Regions from separate parts of the Streptomyces sp. SCL15-4 genome, predicted to be linked through region 1. Evidence: riboswitches for the same ligand, from Rfam matches in the RefSeq annotation. Region 1 holds a riboswitch; each other region holds the start of a gene.
The links. Region 1 has a riboswitch for thiamine pyrophosphate ahead of thiO (glycine oxidase ThiO). Riboswitches for the same ligand answer to the same signal wherever they lie in the genome.
Positions count from the first base shown of each region.

Region 2: linked by a shared signal. The riboswitch ahead of SCK26_RS11125 (thiamine ABC transporter substrate-binding protein) and the one ahead of thiO (glycine oxidase ThiO) in region 1 are both predicted to bind thiamine pyrophosphate.
Region 3: linked by a shared signal. The riboswitch ahead of thiC (phosphomethylpyrimidine synthase ThiC) and the one ahead of thiO (glycine oxidase ThiO) in region 1 are both predicted to bind thiamine pyrophosphate.

Region 1 covers NZ_JAOBTQ010000001.1:6,112,351-6,114,606, forward strand. Annotated here, with positions in the region: gene SCK26_RS27410 (thiazole synthase) at 1-77, opposite strand, end outside; gene thiS (sulfur carrier protein ThiS) at 81-293, opposite strand; gene thiO (glycine oxidase ThiO) at 290-1,459, opposite strand; TPP riboswitch at 1,457-1,567, opposite strand; gene SCK26_RS27425 (hypothetical protein) at 1,621-1,971, shown strand; gene SCK26_RS27430 (FAD-dependent oxidoreductase) at 2,049-2,256, shown strand, end outside.
Region 2 covers NZ_JAOBTQ010000001.1:2,641,368-2,643,623, forward strand. Annotated here, with positions in the region: gene SCK26_RS11125 (thiamine ABC transporter substrate-binding protein) at 1-1,000, opposite strand, end outside; TPP riboswitch at 1,084-1,191, opposite strand; gene rlmN (23S rRNA (adenine(2503)-C(2))-methyltransferase RlmN) at 1,215-2,256, opposite strand, start outside.
Region 3 covers NZ_JAOBTQ010000001.1:4,348,596-4,350,851, reverse strand. Annotated here, with positions in the region: gene thiC (phosphomethylpyrimidine synthase ThiC) at 1-1,054, opposite strand, end outside; TPP riboswitch at 1,047-1,224, opposite strand; gene SCK26_RS19020 (YibE/F family protein) at 1,306-2,256, shown strand, end outside.

The DNA of each region.
Region 1 (2,256 bases):
CTGGGTGCCCCGCCCGTGCCCATGATCAGCCGGGAGGAGAGGGTCAGGTCCCCGAGGACCAGCGCGTCGTCGGCCATGGCTCAGCCTCCCTGTACGGCGGTGAGGACCTCGACGCGGTCGCCCTCGGCGAGCGCGGTCGTCGCCCACCGGGTGCGCGGGACGACGGTCTCGTTGACGGCGGCGGCCACCCCGCGCGGCGCCTCCGTGAGGGTGCCGACCAGCGCGTCCAGCGCGGTGCCGGGAGCGACGCGGCGGGGTTCGCCGTTGACGGAGATGGTGACGGAGTTGCTCATACGGGCTGCTCCAGCTGTTCCGTGGGTGCGGCGCCGAAGCGCCGGGGAGTGAACGGACGTGCCTCTTCCGGAAGCTCGCCGGTGACCAGGGTGTGCGCCAGTACGTCCCCGGTGACCGGAGTGAGCAGCACCCCGTTGCGGTAGTGCCCGGTGGCCAGCAGCAGTCCGGCCAGGGCGGACGGGCCGAGCAGCGGCGCGTTGTCCGGGGAGCCGGGGCGCAGTCCGGCCCGGGTCTCGGTGAGCGGCAGCTCGGTGATGCCGGGCACCAGCTCGTGGGCGTCGCGCAGCAGCTCGTACACGCCGCCGGCGGTGACCGTGGTGTCCCAGCCCAGCTCCTCGCTGGTGGCGCCGACGACCAGCTCGCCGTTCTCCCGGGGCACCAGGTAGACCTGGCCGCCGCGCACCACGGCCCGCACGGTCCGGCTCAGGAACGGTGCGTACCGGGGCGGCACGGTCAGCCGCAGCACCTGCCCCTTGACCGGCCGCACCGGAGGCAGCGCCTCGGCCGGCACGCCCGCGAGGCAGCCGCTCAGGCTGCCCGCCGCGAGCACCACCTGCCCCGCGTGGAGCGCGGTCCCGTCGGCCGTGGTGACTCCGGCGGCCCGGTCCCCGGCCACGTCCAGGCGCTCGGCCCGGACGCGGTGGAACGCCACACCGGACCGCTCGCAGGCGACGACCAGGGCCGCGGCCAGCCGGCGCGGATCGATCTGGTGGTCGCCGTCGACCCGCAGCCCGCCGCGCACCCCCGGCGCGAGCATCGGCTCCAGACGCCGGCACTCCCGCCCGGTCAGCCACTCCGACTCCAGGCCGTGGCGCTGCTGGAGGGCGTGCAGTTCGCGCAGGTGGGCGCGGTCGTCGGCGTCCAGCGCGACGGCGAGGGTGCCGCAGCGGCGGTAGCCGAGGTCGTGGCCGGTCAGCTCGGTCAGCTCGGCCGCGAACTGCGGATAGCGGTGCGCGGACGCCAGGTTCAGGCCGAGCAGGGTCTCCTCGCCGTAGTGCAGCTCGGTGACCGCGGCCAGCATCCCGGCCGCCACCCGGGCGGCCCCGCCCCCGGGTCCGGGGTCCACGACGGCCGTGGCGAGCCCGCGCTGCGCGGCACGCCAGGCCGTGACCAGGCCGATGATCCCGCCCCCGATGACGAGGACGTCGGACGTACGTGACGACATGGGCGGTAAGCCCCTCCCTTCGCCGGCATGACCCGGATCAGGTTCGTACGGTCGGAGGCCGCGAGCCTCCCTCTCAGCCCGGTCGTCCGGGCTCCCGCGAGTGCTTGTACGGTGGCCACCCTAGCCCGCCGTCCTCCTCACCCGTAAGGGAGCCCCGTTTCATGGCCCGTTCGCTCGACGGACTGTTCTTCGCCCCCGTGTCGGACCAGGCCCCGGGCCAGGTGGGCACCCGCACCCGGTTCGCCTACCACGAGAAGGACGGCGAGATCTGGGCCGACTACGCGGGCGGCGATGTCGTGCGCGGCCATCTGGTCGGCACCCGTGAGGGGGACCGGCTGGACTTCCGGTACGTGCAGCTCAGGACCGACGGGACGACCGCCTCCGGGCACTGCGTGTCCATGGTCGAGGAACTGGCGGACGGGCGGCTGCGGCTGGCGGAGACCTGGGAGTGGGAGTCCGCGCCGGGCCGTGGCACCAGCGTTGTGGAGCAGGTCACCGAGCACACCCGCTGACTGACGTTCCGTCATGTGTCTAAGGTGATCGCGTGAGCGAGCAGACACCGCACGAGGGCACGGCACAGGAGCGGCGCGTGGTCGTCGTCGGCGCGGGCATGGCCGGGGTGCAGACCGCGGTCGCCCTGCGGGAACAGGGCTTCAAGGGCCCGGTGACCGTCATCGGCGCCGAACCGCACCAGCCGTACGACCGGCCGCCGCTGTCGAAGGCGGTGCTGCTCGGCACGGCCGAGGGCTCCGCCTTCGACGTGGACTTCGAGTCCCTCGGCGTCGAACTGCGGCTCG
Region 2 (2,256 bases), 3.5 Mb from region 1:
TCTCGGGGTCCTTGGCGGCCGGACCGTACTTGGTGAAGTCGGCCGGCACGGGGACGCCCTCGACGACCGGGTAGACGAACATGTTCAGCGGCATGTCCTGCTGGAACTCCCGGGTGAGCAGGAAGTCGAGGAACGCCTTGCCGCCCGCGGGGTTCTTCGCGTTGCTCAGCAGCCCGGCGTACTCGGTCTGCCGGAAGCAGGTGCCGTACGCCACCCCGGTCGGGGCGGTCGCGGGCCGCTTCTTGGCGTAGATCACCTCGGCGGGCGGGGAGGAGGCGTACGACACCACCAGCGGCCGGTCACCGCCGGCCTTCCTGCCCTCGGAGGACCCGGAGAACTCCTGGTAGTACGCCTGCTCCCAGCCGTTGACGACCTTCACGCCGTTGGCCCGGAGCTTCTTCCAGTACTCCGGCCAGCCCTTGTCGCCGAACCGCGCGGCGCTGCCGAGCAGGAAGCCGAGGCCCGGCGAGGAGGTGCCCGCGTTCTCGGTGACGAGGAGGTTCTTGTACTCCGGCTCGGCGAGGTCGTCGAAGGACCGCGGCGGGGTCAGCTTGTGCGCGCTGAACCAGGCCTTGTCGTAGTTGACGCAGATGTCGCCGGTGTCGACGGGGGTGACGCGGTGCTTGTCCTGGTCGACGCGGTTCTCCGGCCGGACGGAGCCGGCGCCCTTCGGCTCGTAGGACTGGAACAGCCCGTTGTCCAGGGCCCGGGAGAGCAGGGTGTTGTCGACGCCGAAGAAGACGTCGCCCTGCGGGTTGTCCTTGGTCAGGATCGCCTTGTTGACGGCCTGCCCGGCGTCGCCGTCCTTGAGGACCCTGAGCTTGTACCCGGACCGCTTCTCGAAGTCCTTGACGACGCTCTTGGAGACGCTCCACGAGTCGTGGCTGACGAGGGTGACGGTCTTCGGGTCCGAGGACGGCCCGGAGCCCGACGAACCGCACGCGGACAGCGTGATCAGGCCGAGCCCCGCCGCCACGGCCACGAGGGTCTTGTTGTGCACTGGATGTCCTCCTGGGGGTTGGCCAGGAAGAGACGCGGCCCTGACCGGGCCGCCGCGAGGACGGCCCGGTCAGGGCGCAACAGCTTGAGTGATGACCGAACTTCCTACCCAGAATGACCTGGGCGAGGTTCAGAGGGTCTGCGGCCCGGTTGCCGCACTCTCAGCGCTGTGGCGCTCCCCTGTCGGAATATGAAGATATGTGGACGTGGTCAGATTACCGCTCGGTGGCCGCGAGCTGACCGCAGGCTCCGTCGATCTCCTGCCCGCGGGTGTCCCGGATGGTCACGGCCACCCCGTGCGCGGCGATGGCCTCCACGAACGCCTTCTCGTCCTCCGGCCGCGACGCGGTCCACTTCGACCCCGGCGTGGGGTTGAGCGGGATGAGGTTGACGTGCACGGGCTTGCCCCGGAGCAGCCGGCCGAGCCGGTCGCCGCGCCAGGCCTGGTCGTTGATGTCCCGGATCAGCGCGTACTCGATGGACAGCCGGCGGCCCGACTTCTCGGTGTACTCGAAGCCGGCGTCCAGCACCTCGCGCACCTTCCACCGCGTGTTCACGGGGACGAGGGTGTCGCGCAGCTCGTCGTCGGGGGCGTGCAGGGAGATCGCCAGCCGGCACTTGAAGCCCTCGTCGGCGAACCGGTGGATGGCCGGCACCAGCCCGACGGTGGAGACGGTGATCCCGCGCTGCGAGAGCCCGAGGCCGTCCGGAGCGGGGTCGGTGAGCGCCCGGATGGCCCCGACGACCCGGTTGTAGTTGGCGAGCGGCTCGCCCATCCCCATGAAGACGATGTTCGACAGCCGCGCCGGGCCGCCCGGCACCTCGCCGTCGCGCAGCGCCCGCATACCGTCCACGATCTGGTGGACGATCTCCGCGGTGGACAGGTTGCGGTCCAGTCCCGCCTGCCCGGTCGCGCAGAACGGGCAGTTCATCCCGCATCCGGCCTGTGAGCTGATGCACATGGTCACCCGGTCCGGGTAGCGCATCAGCACGGACTCGACCAGCGTCCCGTCGAACAGCCGCCACAGCGTCTTGCGCGTGGTCCCCTCGTCGGTGGACAGATGCCGGACGACGGTCATCAGCTCCGGGAACAGGGCTTCCTGGAGCCTGGCGCGCGAACCGGCGGGGATGTCGGTCCACTGCTCCGGGTCGTGCGCGTACCGCGCGAAGTAGTGCTGCGAGAGCTGCTTGGCACGGAACGGCTTCTCGCCGATCTCGGCCACCGCGTCCTTGCGCTGGGCGGGCGTGAGGTCGGCG
Region 3 (2,256 bases), 1.8 Mb from region 1:
ACGTGACGTCGTAGGCGGCGAGGATCTCGCACAGCTCCTCGAAGTTCTCGTACAGGAATGATTCCTTGTGGTGCGCCAGGCACCACGCGGCCATGATGGAGCCACCGCGCGAGACGATGCCGGTCTTGCGGTTGGCGGTGAGCGGGACGTACGGCAGCCGGACGCCCGCGTGGACCGTCATGTAGTCCACGCCCTGCTCGGCCTGCTCGATGACGGTGTCCTTGTAGATCTCCCAGGTCAGTTCCTCGGCCTTGCCGTCGACCTTCTCCAGCGCCTGGTAGAGCGGCACCGTGCCGATGGGAACGGGCGAGTTGCGCAGCACCCACTCGCGGGTGGTGTGGATGTTGCGGCCGGTGGACAGATCCATGACCGTGTCGGCGCCCCAGCGGGTCGCCCAGGTCATCTTCTCGACCTCCTCTTCGATGGAGGACGTCACCGCCGAGTTGCCGATGTTGGCGTTCACCTTCACCAGGAACCGTTTGCCGATGATCATCGGCTCGATCTCCGGGTGGTTGACGTTGGCCGGCAGCACGGCCCGGCCCGCCGCGATCTCCTCGCGGACCACCTCGGGCGAGACGTTCTCCCGGAGGGCCACGAACTCCATCTCCGGCGTGATTTCGCCCCGGCGGGCGTACGCGAGCTGGGTCACCGCCTGGCCGTCACGTCCGCGCCGCGGCTGGCGCGGGCGTCCGGGGAAGACCGCGTCCAGGTTGCGCAGCCCGCCGCGCGGCGAGGTGTGCTTGATCCCGTCGTCCTCGGGACGGACCGGCCGGCCCGTGTACTCCTCGGTGTCGCCGCGGGCGATGATCCAGTTCTCCCGCAGCGGCGGCAGGCCCCTGCGGACGTCCGTATCGGCGAGCGGATCGGTGTACGGGCCCGATGTGTCGTACAGCGTGACCGACTGCCCGTTCGTGAGATGCACCTGACGGACCGGCACCCGTAGGTCGGGGCGCGAGCCCTCGACATATGCCTTGTGCCAGCCGATGGACTTCCCGGCCTCCGCGGACTTGTCGTCCTGAGCGGAGGCAGGCGTGCGTGCGTCCTTGTTGGTCATGAGACCTACTCCCTACGCCGGCATTACCCGGTAACAGGTTCGGCGGTCGACGCAGCGGTTCCCGTAGGCCGACGCTTCCCGCGGAACATCGCTTGTTCCACGTGAAACATCGCCACCACGGAGGTCAGCGCCCTCTCAGCCCGGTGCTCCGAGCTCCCGCGTGTGCAAAGGTGCCTCCACGCTAGCGCCATGTATGGCGCGGTGAACAGTGGGCCCCCTCGCGTTCTTGGGATGATCGGGCGGTGACCAGCATGGAGCAGTACCCCCATCAGCCTTCCGAGCCGCACCGCCGAGACGGCTCGGAGCAGGCCGCCGGGCACGGCCACGCAGCCTCCGAGGGCGGCCGTGCCGCCGCTCCCGGGCACGGTCACTCGCACGGCCACAGCCACAGTCACGGCCCCGCCGCTCCCGTCTCCCTGCACCTGCGCAAAGTCATCGCGGCGGTCCTGGTCCCCTTCACCGCGGCGGTCCTGGTCGGCCTCGTGGTGCTCTGGCCCGGACAGACCCCGGCCCACAAGCGCACCGGCGTCGGCTTCGACCGTCAGACCCAGCAGGCCACGGTCACCCAGGTCGTCGAGCTGAGCTGCGCGTCGGCGAACGCCTCCGGAGTGCCCCCGACCGGCGACACCTCCACCGCCGAGGGCAGCTCGGCCCGGCAACAGGCCGACGGCACCTGCAAGAAGGCCACGATCCGGGTCGACACCGGTCAGGACAAGGGCCGTACCTTCACCGAGATCGTGCAGCCGGACCAGTCGCGCCAGCTCTCCCAGGGCGAGAAGGTCGTGGTCGCCTACGAGCCCTCGGCACCGAAGAACCTGCAGTACGCGGTGACCGATGTGAACCGCAAGTTCCCCATGACACTGCTCGCCGGAATCTTCGCGGTGGCCGTGGTCGTGGTGGGCCGGCTGCGCGGGGTCATGGCTCTGGTCGCCCTGGCCGTCAGCTTCCTGGTGCTGACGCTGTTCATCCTGCCGGCGATCCTCCAGGGATCTAATCCGCTGCTGGTGGCCGTCGTCGGATCGAGTGCCATCATGCTGATCGCCCTGTACCTGTGCCACGGTCTGTCGGCCCGCACGTCGGTGGCGGTGCTCGGCACGCTGATATCGCTGGCGCTGATCGGTGTGCTCGGGTCGCTGTTCATCGGCTGGGCCGCGCTGACGGGCAACACGGACGACAACACGGGTCTGATCCACGGCCTGTAT